3 regions of the Arsenophonus endosymbiont of Crataerina pallida genome follow, and region 1 is predicted to be linked to each of the others. Evidence: predicted binding sites of a transcription regulator. Region 1 holds the regulator's gene; each other region holds the start of a gene.
What was found. The regulator CRP, encoded in region 1, controls carbon source genes, mostly activating them, when cyclic AMP is high. The targets are predictions, from matches to a motif close to ATGTGANNNNNNTCACAT.
Positions count from the first base shown of each region.

Region 1 (7,984 bases):
TTACAATACGCAAAAAGTTTTTGGTGGTTCAGGGATTAATGGTGCCATTATTGCGTCACTGTTTATTCTGGGCTACGATCCACACGCCACAACAGGCTTCTTCTCCAATATGAGTACCTTTTTCAATTACACCATTGATCCTCAAGGTAATATTATTGGTATTCTACTTGCTTGTATTTGTGGTGCCTGGATTGAACGACAAATCAGAAAAATTATTCCCGCCAATTTAGATATGATACTGACTTCCGCAATCACATTGCTGATTGTTGGCGCCATTACTTACACGATTATTATGCCAATAGGTAGCTATTTATTTATTGGTATGTCTTGGCTATTTATTCACTTAAATGGCAATCCATTTGGTACCGCTATATTAGCTGGTCTATTTTTGATCGCTGTTGTTTTTGGTGTACATCAAGGTTTTATTCCGGTTTATTTCGCTTTAATGGAAACACAAGGGTTTAATCCTCTTTTCCCGATCCTGGCTATGGCAGGTGGTGGTCAAATTGGTGCAACATTAGCGCTCTATATCAAAGCAGCCAAGAATTCTGGCTTACGTAATCAGATACGGGGGGCAATTATCCCGGGTTTATTAGGTATTGCTGAACCTTTAATCTATGGGGTAACTTTACCGCGCATTAAACCTTTTATAACCGCTTGTCTTGGCGGAGCCGCTGAGGGTTTTTTATCGGATTAGTTGCCTGGTTGGGTCAACCAATTGGCCTCAACTCGGTTTTCGGCCCATCCGGATTAATTGCTATTCCACTGATGAAATCTACAACCGGGATTTTTAGCGGTATACTTATCTATATTGCTGGCTTACTGATTTCCTATTTATTCGGTTTTATTTTTACCTATTTGTTCGCTAGTAAAAATGTCGATTTAAGTTAATGCAAAAAAGGGGCATCCCTTTTTTGCATCGCTATTGCAACCAAATAAAAGGGATACAAGCGAGTGTAAAAATACTCATTGTAATATTAAAAATAAACCAAGCATTACGCCCACGAAGCAGGATGCCGATTAAAGAACCAAAACCAACCCAGACAAAACCACCGATTAAATTGACAATCAACATAACAAAACTTATGATCAAAATCGAGTTAGCGTAGTTATCAGCAACACTATAACTACTAACCGCACCTAAGCCCATCATCCATGCTTTGGGATTCAGGAATTGTAATAAACTCCCTTGATACCATTTAATTGATTTAGCAACTTTGGACTCTGTATTAAGTTGCATATGGTGGGATGTAGCGAGTTTCCAAGCAAGCCATAATAAATATAAACTCCCAACAATTTTCATTATAATTTGTAGCACCGGCGAAAGCAGTAAAAGAACAGCAAGGCCAGCAGCAGAAATAAATAAAATACTCTGGATACCTAATATTACGCCGAACATTAAAGGTATTGAACGCCGCAAACCATACTGAGCACCTGATGACGTAAATAATAAATTATTTGGCCCAGGAGTAATCGCCACAATGAATAAAAAAGTAAATAACGCAAAAATCAGCCCATAACTCATTTAAGATCCTTTGATTAACTATTATTAATCTTTTTTTCATATTAAAAATAACAATATATTATCAGAATATATGTAGAATTAATTATTTAGATTTACAATTATGAGTAAAAATTTTCAACCAATAAATTGGGCTAAAAATCCTCATTTACAAACACTACTACCGCGTATTGTGAGGAAAAAGCCACAAATCAAACCGTTATGGCAACGCCTAGAATTACCTGATGGCGATTTTATTGATCTCGCTTGGAGTGAAGATCCTCAATCTGCGAAGCATAAACCTCGACTGATCATTTTTCATGGCTTAGAAGGCAGTTTTAGAAGCCCATATGCTCATGGCATGTTAGAAGCGACTAAAAGACGAGGATGGCTTGGTGTAATTATGCATTTTCGTGGCTGTAGTGGAGAACCGAATCGACAAAAACGCATTTATCATTCCGGTGAAATTACCGATGCCCGCTACTTCCTCAAATGGCAGAAAATGATTTACGGTCAAGTACCAATTGCCGCGGTTGGCTACTCACTTGGTGGTAATATGTTAGCTTGCTATTTAGCAGAAACCGGACAATATGCTGATGTTAATGCAGCAGTCATTGTTTCCGCCCCTTTAATGTTAGAGCCTTGTTCAATTCGTTTAGAAAAAGGGATTTCACAATTCTATGAGCGTTATTTACTAAACGGCCTTAAACGTAATGCAACACGCAAACTCATTCGCTACCCAGGTTCATTACCGCTTAATTTGCTACAACTAAAAAAGCTAAAACGGCTACGTGATTTTGATAATGTCATCACGGCGAAAATACACGGTTTTAAAGATGCAGCGGATTATTATCATCAATGTAGTGCTCTGCCTCGGTTACCGAATATCCGTGTGCCAACACTAATTATTCATGCAAAAGATGATCCTTTTATGGCGCCTGAAGTTGTACCGGATATCAACCAATTACCCGCTAATATTGAGTATCAAATGACAGAACATGGTGGTCACGTTGGGTTTGTTAGTGGCACATTAAAACAGCCTAAAATGTGGCTTGAGCAACGCATACCTGATTGGTTAACCCCACATCTGGAGCCGTAATTTATGATCATTCCATGGCAACAGCTAGCAGCAGATACTTTAAATAATTTGATTGAAAGCTTTGTGTTACGAGAAGGAACGGATTATGGTAAAGATGAGAAAACGCTGGAAGAAAAAGTTGAGGATATTAAGCAACAATTACGATTAGGAAGTGTTGTGCTTGTCTGGTCTGAATTACATGAAACGATAAATATTTTGCCAAAAACACAATTACATTCTTAAATAACTGTATACATCGCTATATAAAAAGAAATTTTACGTTATTGTAATTAATGTGTTAAAATATTGTGTTATCTGAATGCGTAATGGAAGCCACTTATTATGTCAGCTAATCATCCGATCATTGCAGTAACAGGCTCCAGTGGTGCGGGCACCAGCACCACCAGCCTTGCATTTCAAAAAATCTTTACTCAGTTAAAGCTTTCGGCAGCAACCATTGAAGGTGATAGCTTTCATCGTTATACTCGCCCTGAAATGGATGTTGCTATTCGTAAAGCTAAGGAACAGAGTCGTCATATTAGTTATTTTGGACCTGAATCCAATGATTTTGGTCTGCTTGAACAAAGTTTAATCGAGTATGGCGAAAAAGGGACAGGAAAACGCCGACGCTATTTGCACACCTACGATGAAGCCGTTCAACCTGGGACTTTTACACCATGGGAAGCATTACCTAAAAATACCAATATACTATTTTATGAAGGGTTACATGGTGGGGTTGTAACATCAAAATATAATGTGGCTAAACATGTAGATTTGTTAGTCGGTGTTGTGCCTATTGTTAATCTTGAATGGATCCAGAAACTAATTCGTGATACATCAGAACGGGGTCATTCAAGAGAAGCTGTGATGGATTCAGTTATCCGCTCAATGGGAGATTACATTAAATATATCACCCCACAATTTTCTCGCACCCATATCAACTTTCAACGTGTACCAACCGTTGATACCTCTAACCCCTTTGCCGCTAAAGCGATTCCTTCACCAGATGAAAGTTTTATAGTGATCCGATTTAATTGTCTGACCCAGATCGATTTTCCCTATCTTTTATCCATGCTACACAATTCATTTATTTCTTCAATGAACACATTGGTTGTTCCAGGTGGAAAACTAGGTTTAGCATTGGAGTTAATTATGACCCCATTAGTAAAAAAGCTTGTCACTAATAAAAAAATTATCCATAAAATAAGCTAACAACACAGCATTATATTTTTACTTATATCAATTTTTTATTCTTATAACCATTTTAAAGTTCAAACTATGCATAAAATTATCTTTTCCGTATATCATAATAATCGCGGTAATATTTTCTGGTTAATTATTTAATAACGTAATTATATTATAATGTTAATATTTATTTTTGCTATAATTTGATAACTTATGAAATAATATATTATTATTTCGGTTTAATTTTCAAATGTAATATTTACTTTGTCATACTTATTAATAAACACAATAAAACTAATCAACTTATTGCTAAAATATGGATTATTTGGTCTATACAACATGACTGAATCGAGACAGTAGAGACAGGATGCTTTTATTATGCTACAAAGCAAAAGCACATTTATAGTATGGTTAAGATCAATACCAAAAATTCCGAATCAATATACCCTATAGTTAATATTAACTTTTTCAAACTAAACAAGTTAGTATGCTATGTTAGAATTTTATAAGATAAGCCAGCCTTATGAAGATTGGTATTTTCATATTTAGGCTTCAATAACATTAGAGGATTAAGCGAATGGTTTTCGGCAAACCACACACAGACCCGACTCTTGAATGGTTTTTGTCACACTGCCATATTCACAAATATCCATCCAAAAGCACTCTTATTCATCAGGGCGAAAAAGCAGAAACACTTTATTATATTGTAAAAGGTTCTGTTGCTGTTTTGATTAAAGATGAAGAAGGAAAAGAGATGATCCTTTCCTATCTGAATCAGGGGGACTTTATTGGTGAGCTTGGATTATTTGAGGAAGGGCAAGAGCGAACAGCTTGGGTTAGAGCTAAAAGCGCCTGTGAAGTCGCTGAAATCTCTTATAAAAAATTTCGCCAATTAATACAGGTAAATCCAGATATTTTGATGCGATTATCAGCACAAATGGCTAAACGCTTACAAACAACGTCTGAAAAAGTCGGTAATCTAGCTTTTTTGGATGTTACAGGCCGTATTGCGCAAACATTATTAAATTTAGCAAAACAGCCTGACGCGATGACGCATCCAGATGGAATGCAAATCAAAATAACTCGCCAAGAGATAGGTCAAATAGTAGGATGCTCACGTGAAACAGTGGGACGTATCCTAAAAATGCTAGAAGATCAAAATCTGATTTCTGCTCACGGTAAAACCATTGTCGTTTACGGTACACGTTAATATTCTATAAACCAGTACCTACTTTTATGTAGTGTATTGGTTTTATAAACTTATTTATTGTTATTAATATACAATTAAATTATGAATATATAATTACAATAGTAATAAAAAATCGAATAGCTGAATAATGATACAACTTTAATATGATATTTGAAATTAAAAATAATCGAACTATCTATCATAAAATTTACTAGATAGTCAGAGTATAATAATCAAACCTTATTAAGTTTATTTTCCAAAAACGATTTTAATACTACCGCATTATTATGATCTTCGTCTTTGCTAGAAAAAAGAAGTATCAAACAGTCCGATTTTACTTTAAGCAATAAATGTTGCCAACTATCAGGATTATTTTCTAATTCTTCAAAATAAAGTCGCTTAAATTGAGTAAAATTTGCTGGATATTTATGAAACCATTTTCTTAAATCATTTAATGGAGCAACATTTTTATTCCATTCATCATAGCGAAGATCTTGTTTTTTAATACCTCTTGGCCATATCCTATCAACCAATACCCGATAGCCATTATTACTGGTTTTATCCGCATAAATACGTTTACAAATTATCATCTTTGTACCATTTTTTGATAATAAAAAATTTAACAAAAATTTCTTTTATTATGTTTAATAGTAGTCCTGTATCGATGATAAATACAAAAAACATATTTACTTTCTATATACTGCTTTTCCCCTATTGAGATTTACATTTCAAGCAAAATAAAACCTATTTTTCCAACGTTGATAGTTATACTTATCATTGAAATAAATAGCCAGACATGATCTAATTTGTAATAAATTAATACTTTAGAAAATTATTTAATAACTCATGTCCTTGCTCACTCAAGATGCTTTCTGGATGAAATTGGACGCCCTCAATAGGTAGTGTTTTATGCCGAATACCCATAATTTCATCAATATTTCCATCATGTAGCGTCCAGGCAGTAACCTCAAAGGTAGCGGGTAAAGTTCCAGCATCAATCACCAAAGAATGGTAACGAGTAACCTGTAATGGACGATTTAATCCTTTAAAAATACCTTGCTGGTTATGATGAATTGCAGATACCTTGCCATGCATTACTTCTCTCGCTTTGACAATTGAAGCACCAAAAGCCTGACCAATCGCCTGGTGACCAAGGCAAACCCCCAAAATTGGGATCTTACCGGCAAAATATGAAATTGTATTTAGTGAAACACCCGCCTCATTAGGTGTACATGGACCCGGTGAAATAACTAAATGTGTCGGCGCTAATGTTTCTATCTCCGAGATAGTTATTGCATCATTACGTTTAACTACAACATCAACTCCTAACTCACACAGATATTGATAAAGGTTATAGGTAAACGAATCATAGTTATCAATTATCAAAAGCATAACTAGCTATCCAAATGATTTTTATAGTAATAATTCCTTGATTATGAACTTTATTATTAAGGCAAATTGTACTGATTATTATACCATAACAATAACGTGGGCTATCATACCATAACCGTAGAAAAAAATGGCTTACAAAAATCAATCAAAATGTTTCATTTTAATAAATAAACACAATAATTATAAATGAGAATAATGATAAAGGATTACTATAAACTATTATAAACTTCGTTATAATATTGACCATAAGGTTTTAAATTATTTGATGTTATTTCGTTATTTCGATAAATTTCACCAATATATTTAGTTGCTTCATCAAATTTGTTATCAATAAGATAATTATCATAGACTTCATTATAACATTCTATATTTCTTGGATTTGCCATAATTCCAATATCCACTGCCATGTGATTAATAATTTCTCGTTGGATCTCAATATTTTTAATCGTTGCAGCACCTTCACTGGCTAAAAAATGAGAAACAAAATTTGATTTAGATTTTATATTTGGCTTTGCTGCATAAAAAATATGCCCAATTTCATGGGATAACGCTTGAATAGTCAAATTAGGATGATTCAATACTCGATTTGAAATAAATACAGTTTTCCGTCGTAAATCGGTCGCGGTTCCTTGCTCCCGTTGCGCTACAACTAATTTCCAACCATCAATTTCTAAAGTTTCCAATGCCCGACTCAATGTAGGTGAACTTGTAATAAGCGCTTGTGTTTTTTCAGAAAATCGAACCATTTTGCCCGGAATATATTCAATTTTCTCATCCAAAAAATAAGTAGACATAGGCGCCATATTCTGTAAGTCTGAAAATTGATTATTTTTATGTTCTATTTTCGGTTCAACAATATTTTCTATTAATTTCTGGCAACTAGGTAATAGCTTACTCAAACAATAATTCCTCATTAACAACAAGATAACGATATAAATTAATAAACTGATGGAAATTTTGTTTTATTATAAAGTAAAGTCCTGCCATTAATAGCAAGATAAAGACAGGTAAATTATTTTAGTTTTCTTATTGTAATTAAATATCGGTAGATATGCTAAATTTAATAGCAGAAAAATATTTCCTGCTATTAGATAACTTATTCAATACTGGCAGAAATAATTTTTATTTCTTGAGTTGGCACATTTTGGTAAGGACCAATATCTTTTGTTTTTACTTTCGAAATTTTGTCAACAACATCCATTCCTTTAATCACTTTACCAAAAACAGCATAACCAAAATCACGTTGGCCATGATCTAAGAATGCATTATCTGCTATGTTGATAAAAAATTGGCTAGTAGCACTATCCTTAGCTGTTGTACGCGCCATTGCAATGGTTCCACGTAAATTACGTAACCCATTATCAGCTTCATTTTTGATTGGCGAGCGAATATTTAATTGAGGTTGCAAATCACTAATAAAACCACCACCTTGGATCATAAAACCTGGGATCACACGATGGAAAATAGTATTTTGATAGTAACCTGCTTTTACATACTGAATGAAATTCTCCGTTGTTATAGGCGCTGCTTTATTATTTAATTCAAGTTCGATCTCACCTTCCGAAGTCACTAATTTAACGATAGTATCTCCTGCTGCAACAGCAAATGAAGAAATACTAACCATATACGCTACCAGTAG
Region 1 covers NZ_OZ026540.1:1,059,941-1,067,924, reverse strand. The annotation lists partial or broken gene murP (PTS N-acetylmuramic acid transporter subunit IIBC) at 1-891, shown strand, start outside; gene AACL31_RS05370 (LysE family translocator) at 923-1,525, opposite strand; gene AACL31_RS05365 (hydrolase) at 1,626-2,600, shown strand; gene AACL31_RS05360 (YheU family protein) at 2,604-2,822, shown strand; gene AACL31_RS05355 (phosphoribulokinase) at 2,922-3,791, shown strand; gene crp (cAMP-activated global transcriptional regulator CRP) at 4,342-4,974, shown strand; gene AACL31_RS05345 (DUF488 domain-containing protein) at 5,187-5,543, opposite strand; gene AACL31_RS05340 (aminodeoxychorismate synthase component II) at 5,770-6,345, opposite strand; gene AACL31_RS05335 (hypothetical protein) at 6,555-7,244, opposite strand; gene ppiA (peptidylprolyl isomerase A) at 7,442-7,984, opposite strand, start outside.

Region 2 (7,984 bases), 280 kb from region 1:
TTTGTCAAAATGTCTAATTCAATTTTTGCTTCTTTGTCGCCACCTTTAGCTTTTTTCTGAATGCGATGAATAGTTCGTTCACAGGTATCTAAGTCAGCTAATGCCAATTCAGTATTAATGGTATCAATATCTGCTAGTGGATCAACCTGGCCGGCAACATGGATGATGTTATCGTTGTCGAAACAGCGAACAACATGGCCGATCGCTTCAGTTTCACGGATGTTAGTTAAAAATTGATTGCCTAAACCTTCGCCTTTAGATGCGCCTTTTACCAGTCCGGCAATGTCGACAAACTCCATTGTTGTCGGTAGTACTCGCTGTGGTTTGACAATTTGCGCCAATTGATCAAGACGAGGATCAGGCATCGGTACTACACCGGTATTAGGCTCAATAGTACAAAAAGGGAAGTTTGCTGCCTCGATGCCGGCTTTGGTCAGCGCATTAAAAAGCGTTGATTTTCCTACATTGGGCAGACCAACGATACCGCATTTAAATCCCATAAATATGTTACCTTAGTTTTTATCTGTTCAATCGCGTATCGCTAATTGATAAATATGAATGAATTTATCGATGATTATACACATAAAAGTTACCTTGCCGAAGATATGATGTAATAGTATTAACTCGATGCCTTAAAAGCGTGCAACTGATTTACTGCTTTATTAACGCCTTCATTAAGCAGGATCGGTGTACAACGTATTGCTTCATCAATGGTATCATCGATTAATTTTTGTTCCTGGAGGGTGGGTTTATTCAACACAAAGCCGACAACTTTATTTTTATCGCCGGGATGACCAATACCGATGCGTAAACGATAAAAATTAGGGTTGTTGCCTAGTTTATTTTGAATATCTTTAAGACCATTATGTCCGCCATTGCTGCCGCCTAATTTTATTTTGGCAGTGCCTGGCATTAAATCTAATTCGTCATGGGCGACAAGAATTTCAGCTGGCTTGATACGATAAAAACTGGCTAATGCTAACACTGATTTTCCACTAAGATTCATATATGTTGTCGGTATCAGTAAGCGAACATCATTATTTGCCAAGTTGATCCTGGCGGTATGACCAAAAAATTTACTTTCTTCTTTTAGTAATTGATTATGTTGTTTGGCTAATAATTCGACATACCAGGCGCCTGCATTATGCCGAGTTAACGCGTACTCAGAACCTGGGTTAGCCAGACCGACGATCAGTTTTATATTACTCACCATATTCTTTCACTATTGAGCGGTTTTAATTAAAGAACATAGCTTACCTTTTCTGACAACCGACTACAAAAAGTTAAATTTGATGACAGTAGAATAGGTTGATCAGGTTTGCTGCATAATGGCTACTATTTTTTCAATAAAAATAGTTTTATGTATAGATTTGTGAATAAAATATTATCTAATGTGATCATTTCCTCAATCTGAGTCGGAAAACTATTACTATAATATAGCAAAGGAGTAGGTATTTTTATTATTCAATATTGTACATAGTGATAAGTATTTTGGAGGGTATGATATGAAAAGAAAACAGTCTTTATTATTAGGTAATTGCTTGATGGTAACTGGCATGGCAATTATGGTGATCAGTATTGCATATAATATTTGCAATCATGTTTTTCAATTAGATCTACCCGAATATTTAGCAGAAATATCACTGATTAGTCTTTTTATTGGTGCTTTGATTTGGTTAGCTGGTGCCAGAGTGAGTGGTCATGAGGGCATTGCTGATCGTTATTGGTGGCTGCGAAATTTTGACGAGCGCCATCGTCGGTAATCTATCTTAAAGTAAAGAAAAACCCCGTGATAAATATCAAAGGGTTTTCGGTAGTACTAAGTTAATAAATGCGGCAGCTAAAAATTTAACTGAGCGTAATTTATTATTTAGTGTTCAAACATCGCTGAGATTGACTCTTCGTTGCTGATCCTGCGAATGGCTTCAGCCAACATGCCTGATAGCGTTAATGAGCGAACCTTGTTGAGCTGTTTGATTTCAGCTGATAAGGGAATAGTGTCACAAACAACCACCTCATCAATGACTGAATCTTTAATATTAGCGACGGCATTACCGGAAAATATGGGATGGGTAGCATATGCAAAGACCCGTTTAGCGCCTCGCTCCTTAAGTGCTTCAGCGGCTTTACACAAGGTACCTCCGGTATCTATTATATCATCAACCAGTACACAGTCTCGATTGGCAACATCACCAATGATATGCATAACTTGGGAAACGTTTGCGCGTGGCCGACGTTTATCAATAATGGCCATATCGGTATCATTTAATAATTTGGCAATGGCGCGGGCGCGTACTACTCCGCCTATATCTGGTGAAACGACGATCGGATTGTCTAGATTTTGTTGTAGCATATCTTCTAACAAAATCGGACTACCAAAAACGTTATCTACCGGCACATCAAAAAAACCCTGGATTTGCTCGGCATGCAGATCGACAGTTAAGACCCGGTCAACACCGACACTGGAAAGAAAATCGGCCACTACTTTAGCGGTAATAGGCACACGCGCTGAACGTACACGGCGATCTTGACGTGCATAACCAAAATAGGGAATGACAGCGGTGATCCGACCAGCAGATGCACGGCGTAGTGCATCAACCATGACAACAAGCTCCATTAAATTGTCGTTTGTTGGGGCACACGTTGATTGTATGATGAAAATATCACCACCACGGACATTTTCATTAATTTGTACACTAACCTCACCATCACTAAAACGACCAACCGCAGCGTCGCCAAGGCTCGTATACAGTCGGTTGGCAACACGTTGAGCAAGTTCCGGTGTAGCATTACCAGCAAAAAGCTTCATATCAGGCACGTAAAAAACCTCAGGCTTGCGTCTATAAAGATATTATCGCCCAAAAAATATTATTATTGATGGTCTCGATATCTGGAAATCCCAGCGCGGAATGTATGCAAAGGAGACTGGTTAACGCCTTGCGCAACGAAACCCTGCACCCACTCTGGAGCTTTATTTAACACCTTACGGGCAGCAGCTTCAGTTTCGAATTCAGCAAAAACGCAAGCACCTGTGCCGGTAAGACGTGATGATGTATATTCTAGCAGCCATGAAATAAGCTCTTCAACCTCAGGGAAACGTTTTCTTGCGATTGGTTCACAATCATTTGCGTATGGCCCTTGTAACAATGCGCTTAACAAGCGTTTTGCGGAATTACGTTTTAATTCCGGATCAGCAAAAATTTGTTGGGTAGCAATATTTATTCCAGGGTGGGCCACTAAATACCATTTTTCTGCAGGACTGGCTGGCAAAAGTTGATCACCGATGCCTTGCGCGAAAGCGGCATGACCTATTACGAATACCGGAACATCGGCGCCGAGCTGACGGCCAAGCTCGGCTAGGGTATTATCATCAATACGAGTTTGCCAATGGTGATTTAAGGCAATCAATGTGGTTGTTGCATTAGAAGAGCCACCGCCTAAACCACCACCGGTGGGTAATCTTTTCTTAACATAAATATCGGCACCTTGATGACTATCAGCGCGATCTACTTCAATGCAATAGCGCTGTAATAAACGCGCTGCTTTAACAATAAGGTTATTTTCTGCTGGCAGATTAGTAAAGGGTGTAAGCAGCCGAATTTGATTATCTTCACGTGGTTTGATGGTAATTTCATCACCATAGTTAAGAAATTGGAACAGAGTCTGAAGTTGATGGTAACCATCAGCTTGACGGCCGGTAATATAGAGGAATAAGTTAAGCTTTGCTGGAGAGGGCCAGGTTAATGTCATTCGTTTAGCGTCCAACTGTCCATTTTTAACTTAATACGTTGTTTACCTTGTGTTAATTCAATCCGGCTAGGTAGTTTAGGCTGACTATCCTGATGATAAGCAAGGTAGTTCAAATGCCAGGTTTCGCCATTTTGCCTATATTCGATGGTTTTTAACAGCCCATTTTCGTCTAGTGTGAATGATGTGGCATTAGTGGGTAAACCGATTAACCAATAGGGCAGGTTTTCAATTGGAATTTCCATACCTGTTAATTGATAAATCATCTGTGCTGGATGATGGTTGACATATTTTTTACCTTCTCTATCCATTAGCTGGGTAACGCCAGGGGTTACATTGAGCTCTAATTCTGTTGTCCCTAATGGATTGGTCAGTAACAGGCGGTAATTAGACAGCGTATATTGTTGCCAAAAGAATTTGGCATAGGTTTTATTATCTGGGCCAATATAGGCAAAAGCACCACGGGTTTGAAATTTTGTCAACTTGACCAGTTGCTGCTGGTGGTTTATCCATAATGGATTGGTTATTGAGCCGTTTTTTTCAGTTGTTAATTGTTGATTGAATGTACAGGCGGTCAAAAAAACAGCAATTAGTGGGATAAATTTGTAACAATAGTGACGTAAACTGGCAAACTGCTTGGCAATGAGTATCATTAAATATTTCCTATTCACACAAGTGGTATTAATTTGTTGATATCGATCAGAAAATTATTAAGGTAAATGTAACTACAATTGGGAAAAAATGCCCGAATTATTCATTTGCTTAGTTTAACATCTTTAATTGCCTAGTTGCATAAAGTAGAATACTACCTCAAAATTTCCTTATTAAAGTTATTGGTTTTATTTTTGTGTGCTTAACAGATGTTTAGAAACCATTTAGTTACTTGATTTAGTGAATATGACATTACTTGCACTCGGTATAAACCATAAAACCGCGCCTATAACGTTACGTGAACGGTTAATTTTTGGGCCGGAAAGAATTGAACACGCACTGGATAATTTACTTCAGCAGCCACTTGTTCATAGTGGCGTTGTGCTCTCTACATGTAACCGTACTGAGCTTTATCTATGCGTTGATTCACAAGAATTCCTACAAGATCAATTAATTGATTGGTTATGTAACTATCATCGTTTAAATTTAAATGATGTTAGAACAAGTATTTATTGGCACCAAGATAATGCTGCTGTTAGCCACTTAATGCGTGTTGCCAGTGGATTAGATTCATTAGTCTTAGGTGAGCCGCAAATTTTAGGTCAAGTTAAACAAGCATTTTCTAAATCTCAGCACTATACAAAGTTATCTAGTGAGTTGGAGCGTTTATTTCAACACTCATTTTCAGTTGCTAAACGTATTCGTACGGAAACCGAAATTGGTGCTAATGCGGTTTCGGTTGCTTTTGTCGCTTGTACGCTAGCTCGTCAGATTTTTGAATCACTGTCTGAATTGCATATTTTACTGGTAGGTGCCGGCGAGACTATCGAACTGGCTGCGCGCCATCTACGTGAACATCATGCTAAGCATTTGATTATCGCTAACCGAACTCGAGAACGCGCTGCACGTTTTGCTAATCAAGTTGGTGCGGAAGTTATCACTTTAGCTGAAATTGATACCCGTTTAGCCGACGCGGATATTGTAATTAGTTCTACTGCCAGCCCTTTACCGATCATTGGTAAAGGGATGGTTGAAAGGGCAATGAAAGTCCGCCGTAATAAGCCAATGTTGCTGATTGATATTGCTGTTCCGCGAGATATTGAACCTGATGTTGACAGATTAAATAATATTTATCTCTATAGCGTTGATGATTTGCATGCGATTGTGCAACGCAATGTCGAACAACGGAAAATGGCGGCAGTTCAGGCTGAGCTTATTGTTGAGCAAGAAAGTGCTTATTTTATGGATTGGTTGCGTTCTCAGTCATCAGTCAATACAATTCGTGATTATCGTGGTCAGGCAGAGCAAATTAGGGCTGAAATGGCAGAAAAAGCACTTGCTTCGCTGCGAAATGGTGCAGATAGCGAGCAAGTGATTAATCAATTGACCTATCAGTTAATGAATCGCCTGATCCACACACCAACCAAATCACTCCAGCAAGCAGCGACAGATGGTGATATTCACCGTCTTAATATTTTAAAAGATAGCTTAGGACTGGAGCAAAATTAAACTACCTTTGTAAGGTCTAACATAACGAATGAAGTCTTCAATAATTGCTAAGTTAGAAGCATTGCAGGAACGCTACGAAGAAATTCAAGCACACCTGGTTGATGCTGAAGTGATCGCAGATCAAGAGCGTTTCCGTGCGTTGTCTAAGGAGTATGCGCAGTTAACAGATGTAACCAAATGTTTTCAGTTATGGCGCACCGTTCAGCAAGATATTGAGACGGCTGAAATATTATTGCATGATCCTGAAATGCGCGAGATGGCTCAGGACGAATTAAAAGAAGCGAAAAAGCGTAATGAGGAATTTGAACAACAATTACAGATTTTATTGTTACCAAAAGATCCCGATGATGAAAAAAATTGCTTTTTAGAAATTCGGGCCGGTACCGGTGGTGATGAGGCGGCAATATTTGCCGGTGATCTTTTTAGAATGTATAGCCGCTATGCTGAATCCCGTCGCTGGCGGATTGAAGTTATGAATGCCAGTGAAGGAGAACACGGTGGTTACAAAGAAATTATCGCCAAAGTTTCTGGTGATAGTGTATATGGCCGTCTAAAGTTTGAGTCAGGGGGACATCGTGTCCAGCGCGTACCGGAGACTGAATCTCAAGGGCGTATTCATACTTCTGCTTGTACAGTAGCCATTCTGGCTGAAATTCCAGCAACAGAGCTACCGGATATCAACCCTAGTGACTTAAGAATTGATACTTTTCGTTCATCAGGCGCTGGCGGACAGCATGTTAATACCACTGACTCCGCGATCCGTATTACCCATATTCCAACTGGAATTGTGGTCGAGTGTCAGGATGAACGTTCTCAGCATAAAAATAAAGCCAAAGCGCTGTCAGTTTTAGCTGCCCGTATTCGTGCATCGGAAGTGCAAAAACGCCGTGAAGCAGAAGCGTCTGAGCGCCGTAATTTACTCGGCTCAGGTGATCGTTCCGATAGGATCAGAACTTATAATTTTCCCCAAGGCCGCATTACTGATCATCGTATCAATTTAACTCTCTATCGTTTAGATGAAGTGATAGAGGGAAAATTAGATATGTTAATTCAACCGATTATTAACGAATATCAAGCAGATCAACTCTCTGCTTTATCAGAGCAGGATTAATGAATTATCAGCATTGGTTAGCCTATGCGGCTAATAAACTTTGCCATAGTGATAGCGCTAAACGTGATGCTGAAATTTTGTTGCAATATATAACCGGCAAAACACGGACTTTCCTTATTGCATTTGGCGAAACAGAATTAACCGTTAAGCAACAACAACAGCTTGAACATCTATTAGCTCGTCGGGCTAAGGGTGAGCCTATCGCCTATTTAGTAGAAGAAAAAGAGTTTTGGTCGTTACCAATGAAAGTTTCACCTGTTACGTTAATACCTCGTGCGGATACAGAGTGCTTAGTTGAGCGAGCATTACAATTATTACCAGAAAAGCAAGCAGTAAAAATATTAGATTTGGGAACGGGTACCGGTGCTGTGGCGTTAGCTTTAGCATCAGAATGTCCACAAGCGCAGATAGTTGGTATCGATATTAGTGATGCGGCAATTACGCTAGCCCAACTTAATGCAAATAATTTGGTAATTAATAATGTCCAATTTTGCAAAAGTAATTGGTTTACTTCACTACCTATTCAGCAATTTGATATGATTGTCAGTAATCCACCTTATATTGATGAATGTGATCCACATTTACAACAAGGTGATGTGCGTTTTGAACCTAAAACAGCATTAATATCGGCTAATCATGGGTTGGCTGATATTCAATTGATAATTGAACAATCGCGTAACTATTTAGCTAATAAGGGATGGCTTTTACTCGAACACGGGTGGTTGCAGGGAAGGCAAGTAAGGCAGTTATTTTCCTGTCATCATTATCAACAGGTAGTAACTTTTCAGGATTATGGTGGTAATGATCGTATTACAGTAGGTCAATGGAAATGTGATGAAAACCATAGCTGATTTTGAATTTAATAAAGCACCACTGAGCGAAGGTATTATACTTGTTTCACGGATTATTCGGCCAGATTTTCCTGTTGAACAAGTCAATGCACAACTTAGGCTTCTGGTTGCCGAA
Region 2 covers NZ_OZ026540.1:782,081-790,064, forward strand. The annotation lists gene ychF (redox-regulated ATPase YchF) at 1-500, opposite strand, end outside; gene pth (aminoacyl-tRNA hydrolase) at 620-1,210, opposite strand; gene ychH (stress-induced protein YchH) at 1,506-1,763, shown strand; gene prs (ribose-phosphate diphosphokinase) at 1,871-2,818, opposite strand; gene ispE (4-(cytidine 5'-diphospho)-2-C-methyl-D-erythritol kinase) at 2,872-3,750, opposite strand; gene lolB (lipoprotein insertase outer membrane protein LolB) at 3,747-4,400, opposite strand; gene hemA (glutamyl-tRNA reductase) at 4,645-5,907, shown strand; gene prfA (peptide chain release factor 1) at 5,936-7,018, shown strand; gene prmC (peptide chain release factor N(5)-glutamine methyltransferase) at 7,018-7,869, shown strand; gene sirB1 (invasion regulator SirB1) at 7,853-7,984, shown strand, end outside.
Region 2: the regulator CRP is predicted to act here: its motif matches at 1,392-1,409, upstream of pth (aminoacyl-tRNA hydrolase).

Region 3 (7,984 bases), 1.1 Mb from region 1:
TAGTACAGCTAATAATGTTATCACCTACTGCCAGCAACAAAATATCGTTGTTATTGCCAGCCAGGACTGGCATCCTGCTGATCACTTAAGTTTTGCTGTCAACTCAGGAACTCAGGTAGGCACCGAGGGGAATCTTAATGGCCTACGCCAAATTTGGTGGCCAGTTCACTGTGTGCAACATCAGAAAGGAGCACAATTCCATCCAGCACTTAATCAGTCAGCCATTCAGGCAACTTTTCAAAAAGGGATCAATGCCACAATCGATAGTTATAGTGCTTTTTTTGATAATGATCATCAACATGCAACTCAGTTAGATCGTTGGCTAACAGAAAATAAAATCAAACATCTATACATTATGGGGTTAGCAACAGATTACTGTGTAAAATTTACCGTCCTTGATGCAGTGCAACTAGGTTATCAAGTAACGGTTATTCAAGATGGTTGTAGGGGCGTTAATCTTCATCCAGAAGATACTCATAACGCATTACAAGAAATGGTATTAGCTGGTGCTAAATTAATAACATCTTCTGATTTGCTGACGCAATCTATGATTGTAACTAATGCACTTAGCTAAGGAGCTGCAATCTATTATTAACATTGAATAAATTTTGCTTATTGCTGCTGTTCACTATCAAACAATCGCTTTAGCTCATCTTTTGTTTTCAAAATGATATTCCCATCGGTGCCCACCGTCATATGCTGAGCATCATGATTATGCCTAGCCTGCCAAAGCATAATAGCTTGCAGACTATTTTCTTTTTGCTCGGGCGTTAACACAACACCATCAGGCCACTTGCCCAACTCAACGGCAGTCAGCAATCGTTGATAAATGTCGACTGTCATTAACTTAACCAGATCATTAAGTTCCATATTTCATCCCTTCTCTTGTTTATCGTCGTGTAAACCTTACTTAACCCTCAGTTACTTCGCCAGATTGTTGATCAGTAAAACTTAATGCAACAGAATTAATACAATAACGTTGCCCAGTCGGTTGTGGGCCATCGGCAAAAACATGGCCTAAATGTGCGTTACAGTGACGGCAACGCACTTCTATCCGCTGCATACCGTGGGAAAAATCATCAATATAACTGACGGCTTGATCATTAATTGGTTGATAAAAACTTGGCCAGCCGCAGCCAGTATCAAATTTTGTTTGTGATAGAAAAAGCGGCGCATGGCAACAGAGACAGTAATAAATACCTTCTCGTTGATTATGTAGTAATTTACCTGAAAAAGGTGGCTCGGTTCCGGCTTCTTGAGTGACATGATGTTGCATTTTATTAAGTTTATTTGACTTAATGCGTTTATGTTCTTTTTCAGTCATAAGAAAGCTTTCCTTATTTTCTAGTAAAAGTAATTATATTCATATGATGAGCAAAAGTTAACACTAAACCATCTCAATTATTTTTAACCCGGTAAACCGGGTCTTTCTAGTCTGATTTGTGATATAATTCACATATATTAGCAATATTCACTTTAAATCTCTTTATCCAGAACGATAATAGTGAATCAAAACATTGACCTTAAGCTTGTTGGCAAACATACAAAAGGTGCTTTATATGTCAATTTTTCTGGTAATTGACACGATTCCGCTTGACGGATGGCAAGGTTTTGGTAACGATAGAAACAATATTGAATTCTTTTAAATTAAATAAAATATAGCTGGTGGAAATACTATGACTATCAAAGTAGGTATTAATGGTTTCGGTCGTATTGGCCGTATTGTTTTTCGTGCTGCCCAAGAGCGTAAAGATATCGAAATCGTAGCAATCAATGATTTATTAGATGCCAATTATATGGCCTATATGCTGAAATATGACTCAACCCACGGCCGCTTCAACGGTACTGTCGAAGTTAAAGATGGTCATCTGGTGGTTAATGGTAAAACTATTCGCTGCACGGCAGAGAAAGATCCTGCTAACTTGAAATGGAATGAAGTTGGTGTCGGTGTGGTTGCGGAAGCAACAGGTATTTTCTTAACTGATGAAACAGCACGCAAACATATTGCGGCGAGCGCTAAAAAAGTCGTTTTAACTGGCCCTTCTAAAGATGATACCCCGATGTTTGTAATGGGCGTTAATCATAGCACCTATAGTGGTCAAGATATTGTTTCTAATGCCTCTTGTACCACTAACTGCCTAGCCCCATTAGCGAAAGTTATCAATGATAAATTTGGTATCATTGAAGGTCAGATGACCACCGTCCATGCAACGACTGCCACGCAAAAAACCGTTGACGGACCTTCAGCTAAAGATTGGCGTGGTGGACGTGGTGCTTCACAAAACATCATTCCTTCATCAACCGGCGCCGCTAAAGCTGTTGGTAAGGTTATTCCTGAATTGAACGGCAAATTAACCGGTATGGCTTTCCGTGTTCCAACCCCGAATGTCTCAGTTGTTGACTTAACCGTTCGTTTGAATAAACCTGCCACTTATAAAGAAATTTGCCAGGCGATCCAACAGGCAGCAAATGGTGAATTAAAAGGCATTCTTGGTTACACCGAAGATGATGTTGTTTCCACAGACTTTAATGGCGACAAACTAACATCAATTTTTGATGCTAAAGCGGGTATTGCCTTAAACGACAGTTTTGTAAAATTAGTAGCCTGGTACGATAATGAAACCGGTTATTCAAATAAAGTTTTAGATTTAATTGCCCATATTGCTAAATAAATAGCATAATTACTCGCTTCAAGCCGCCATTAATGGCGGCTTTTTTCATTCTGGCATATAATCCAACGATATTTTTAAACTAGCTAATTTCTAATCATAAAAAATATAAAAAGGACGAAATGATGAATGACACGACACTGTTTAGCTTACCTGTAAAAGAAACAATTTCATCCTATATTACACTTCGACAGCTTGATGAAATTCCAGTCATTATTGTTTCTCATCCTAAAGTGAGTGCCGCAGTCAGTCTGCAGGGAGCACAGCTACTTAGCTGGCAGCCCGAGGGGGAAAAAGCAGATTTATGGTTGAGTAAAAATAGTCTATTTCGAAAAAATACCGCTATTCGCGGCGGAATTCCTATCTGCTGGCCATGGTTTGGCTTGGTCGCTCAACCCAGTCATGGTTTTGCTCGTTTACAGGAATGGCAATTGACAGCGCATAGTGAGCTTACAGATAGTGTGATCCTTACCCTAACACTTTCTGATAATGAAATGACAAAAAAGATATGGCCACATGAATTTACCTTAATAATGCGCTTAAAACTAGCAGCGACCTGTGAAATTGAATTTGAATATTATGGTACTGAGCCTACCACCGGTGCATTACATACCTATTTACAAGTAAGTGACATAAATAAGATATATATTGAAGGTCTAGGCAAACATTATATTGATAAAGTAGCTGATCGTGATGTTTACACAGAAGAGACAAAAACTTATATAACCACACGAACTGATCGTATTTATACTGAATCCGATGATTGTAATTTGGTGTATGATAAAAATTGGCAACGTATTTTAGAAATACACCATTACCATCATAGCGACATAGTATGTTGGAATCCGGGCGCTGAACTATCCAGTACCATAAAAGATATGACCAGCGATGGTTACAAAAAAATGCTATGTTTAGAAACAGCCCATATTAGCCAACCAATGCAACCAGCAGGTGAAAAACCTGCCCGCATGTCATTAACCTTAGGTGTGCGTAGCATCAAGATGCAAGACGTAATGTTATAGCTTTGCGATTTTTATGCAGAAATAATAAGCAAGATTGTTAAAATTTATTAGTATTTTACACTAATAACCGCTATCTCAATTAACGCCCTCACTTTTGATGAGGGAATAAAAATAGGCTGATAGCGCATTAACTAGCAACGAGTTTAACGTAATTCAGACAAATTATTTATCATATTGTCTTTATCTTTCATCTCACGCCAAATATTACCACTATCTTTGCCATAACTACGAACCCGATCTAACACCAGATCATTGTTTTCTTGTTCACATATTTTGGCTAAATCATGGTAGAAACGGCAAGCAAGCTGACGCGCCTTAGGATCAGAAAAATAGTAACGGCCAACACGGGTATATAATCCTTTCAAACCATTTAGGATCAAGCCATAGATAGGATTACCAGAGACAAATGCGAGTCCACGAAAAATATTATAATCAACTGTACTAAATGCTTCAGAACAATCTTCTATATTCTCTCTTATTGATAATATCTCTAGTGATTTTGATTTACTTTTACGAAAGGCAGTTCGAATAAAAATAGCTGAAATATTGGTTCTAACAGATAACAAATCTTCAATCAGTTTAGGTGCTCCACTGTGATCTAACCGCGCCAGGGTTTCTAAAATATTAAGTCCTGAGGTTTCCCAAAAATTGTTTACTTTAGTTGGTTTTCCATGCTGAATAGTTAGCCAACCGTCTCTGGCAAGCCGCTGTAAAACTTCTCGTAATGTTGTTCTCGTTACCCCAATTAACTCCGATAGCTCACGTTCAGCGGGTAAAATTGAACCCGGCGGAAAATGGTTATTCCAAATACTTTCAACAATATACTCTTCTGCAAAATTAGCCGGACTTTGCGCTCTAATAATCATATTTTTATCTACCTAAAACAAATTTTTGCCATTAATAAAACGAGATAATATCAGAATGAAAAAGTTTGAGGTAGCCGAGTTATTAAGAAATACTAATCTGACCATAAAGACTTAATGCAATTTGTCGTTAATTAGGAAATCGTTCTTTTAATTTCTGGTATAAAAAACGTAGTATGCTACGTTAGTCAATTTTACTTATATACTAGTGAAGGAAAGCAAGTAATAATGAATATAAATATCAGACAAATTATGTTAAAAAATTTCCTTGGTAATTCCCCTGAATGGTACAAATTGACCATTATTTTCTTCTTGATAATCAACCCGCTGTGCTTTTTTTTGGTTAACCCTTTTATTGCCGGTTGGTTATTGATTGCTGAATTTATTTTTACCCTTGCCATGGCGCTAAAATGCTACCCACTACAGCCTGGCGGATTACTTGCTATTGAAGCGGTAATAATTGGGATGACTTCACCACAACAAGTAAGTCATGAAATTGCCAATAACATTGAAGTAATACTGCTATTGATTTTTATGGTTGCAGGTATTTACTTCATGAAACAATTGCTATTATTTGCTTTCACAAAATTATTACTGTCAATTCATTCTAAACGTTACTCTCACTGGCTTTCTGTTTAGCAAGCGCTTTCCTTTCGGCCTTTTTAGACGCACTAACAGTTATTGCCGTTGTGATAAGTGTAGCCGTTGGTTTTTATTCTATTTATCATAGCTATGTATCCAGCCAGAAAGAGCTTCTTGCGCCGGAAAATAACGCTGACATGACCGAAAAAAGCCAGATCCTTGAACAGTTTCGGGCTTTTTTACGTAGTCTAATGATGCACGCCGGCATTGGCACTGCATTAGGTGGCGTAATGACAATGGTTGGTGAGCCACAAAATTTAATTATTGCTAAATATGTTGGCTGGAACTTTAGTAATTTTTTCTTACATATGATCCCGGTGACGTTGCCGGTATTTGTTTGTGGCTTAATTATTTGCTATTGCGTCGAACGTTTTAAATTATTTGGTTACGGCGCTGAATTACCTGAAAGTGTCCGCCATATTCTGCAAATCCACGATAAAAAAGCCAGCAGAAAACGAGATCGGCGAGAAAAATTGCAACTAATAACGCAAGCATTAGTAGGCGTTTGGTTAATTATTGCTTTAGCTTTCCATCTTGCAGAAGTCGGCTTAATTGGTTTATCTGTAATAATCTTAATAACCTCATTTTGCGGCATAACTGATGAGCACACCATTGGCAAAGCATTTGAAGAAGCTTTACCCTTTACCGCCTTATTAACGGTATTTTTCTCAATTGTGGCAGTTATTATCGATCAACACCTTTTTACGCCATTTATTCAATTTGTATTACAGTCTTCAGAATCATCGCAACTTGTTTTATTTTATTTATTCAATGGATTACTTTCTGCCATTTCAGATAATGTTTTTGTTGGCACTGTCTATATAAATGAAGCGATGAGTGCGTTAAAAGCGGGATTAATATCACGTCAACAATATGAATATCTGGCAGTTGCCATTAATACGGGGACTAATTTACCTTCAGTCGCAACGCCAAACGGTCAAGCCGCTTTTCTGTTTTTATTAACTTCAGCGCTTTCACCACTTATTCGCCTTTCATATGGTCGAATGGTTATCATGGCTTTACCTTATACTATTGTTATGACGCTAGTAGGTTTACTAGCCGTAGAATTATGGTTGATCCCGGTGACAGAGTGGTTCGCTTCATTAGGCTTGATAAATATAGCCAAATAACTTTTTATTAATAATGCTATTATTTATTTGAAAATAATAGCATTCCCCTGTCATTTTAAGCAAAAACTATCGGCTAAATAGAAAATTCATTTTAACAATTTAATTCATTATCCTATCTTATTAGCTAATTTAAATTAGCTGTTTTTTTTGTCGTAAACAAAATAAGATCATATGCTTGCCTAACTAACTTATCGAGATAATGGAATAGAATGAACATGTTTAAATTTTTTTACTCATACTCTCAAACCAGAAAAGCCTGGTTGCTACTAGCTATTAGCGCCTGTATGTTAGAAATTATTGCACTTTATTTTCAACACGGTATGGGACTTAGACCCTGCGTATTTTGCATTTACGAACGGATAGCGATATTTGCTATCTTAGCGGCAGGTTTAATTGCTGCCATGGCACCAAAAAGTGCTTTTCGCTTAGTAGCACTAATTTTATGGTTATATAGTAGCTGGGAAGGATTGAAATTAACCTTCGAACATACCCGACTACAACTCTATCCCTCTCCTTTTGATTCATGTGATTTTGTCGTTAACTTTCCTTCATGGCTGCCACTTAACCGCTGGTTACCGACTGTTTTTGAAGCCTACGGTGACTGTAGCCAAAAACAATGGTCATTTTTGAATATTGAAATGCCCGTATGGTTATTAATTATTTTTATTGCTTATTTCTTGGTGGCAATAATTGTCTTGTTAAGCCAATTTTTATGGTTTAAAAAAATAGTCATTAAGACAATTTGAGCTGGACTAATAGTTATCAGTCCAGCTTTCGCTATGGCGATTTGATGAAAATAGTGCAGGTTTTCAGCTGAAAATAGTCAAATAGCTAAATAAGTATTAGGGTTAAAAGATTATTAACTAATGCTCCTTTAATGATTATTAATGAATACTACTTTTAGAAACCAGATTAATAACTAAAACTCCGGAAATAATCAACAAAATACCTAAAATGGCTGGCCAATCTAATTTTTGCTGATAAAGAAACAACGCTGCCACAGACACCAGCACGATCCCTAAACCAGACCAAATAGCGTAGGCAATGCCTAATGGCATCATTTTGACTACTTGTGATAAACCAAAAAATGAAATGCTATAACCAATAACAACAATAATCGATGGCAACAAACGGGTAAAACCATCGGAAGCCTTTAATGATGTGGTTGCAATCACTTCAGCCACAATCGATATTAATAGATATGCCAATCCGTTCATTTATACTCCTTGTATCTTGAAAACGGTTTAAAATAGTTACGATTAGATTTGGCAAGGTGCATGCAGCCCGATTCCTCCTAGGGTTTTAAGCCCGTTAATTAGCGACCGGCGCATACACTGAGCCACTCATCTGAAACCCGAACAGTTGTCCGTACTCCATAACGCATTTGCAAGGATGGGTAATCATGAGTCAGCCAAATCCACTTTGTGTGGGTATTGATGTTTCTAAAGCAACGCTGGACATAGCAGCCAGCTGTGATATTGCACAGTTTACGGTCAGTAATGACTCTGACGGTTTTGATGCCATTATCGCCGAATTGAGAAAGCATTCGGTGGTGTTGGTTCTGATGGAGGCAACTGGCGGGCTTGAAGCTACTGTGGCCTGCTCGCTCCAGGCTGAAGGCTTTGACGTCACTGTGATCAATCCCAGACAATCCCGAG
Region 3 covers NZ_OZ026540.1:2,135,980-2,143,963, forward strand. The annotation lists gene pncA (bifunctional nicotinamidase/pyrazinamidase) at 1-574, shown strand, start outside; gene AACL31_RS11515 (YeaC family protein) at 613-870, opposite strand; gene msrB (peptide-methionine (R)-S-oxide reductase MsrB) at 911-1,324, opposite strand; gene gapA (glyceraldehyde-3-phosphate dehydrogenase) at 1,677-2,672, shown strand; gene AACL31_RS11530 (D-hexose-6-phosphate mutarotase) at 2,795-3,691, shown strand; gene fadR (fatty acid metabolism transcriptional regulator FadR) at 3,835-4,557, opposite strand; partial or broken gene nhaB (sodium/proton antiporter NhaB) at 4,783-6,326, shown strand; gene dsbB (disulfide bond formation protein DsbB) at 6,542-7,072, shown strand; gene AACL31_RS11550 (DMT family transporter) at 7,211-7,543, opposite strand; gene AACL31_RS11555 (IS110 family transposase) at 7,729-7,984, shown strand, end outside.
Region 3: the regulator CRP is predicted to act here: its motif matches at 1,441-1,458, upstream of msrB (peptide-methionine (R)-S-oxide reductase MsrB).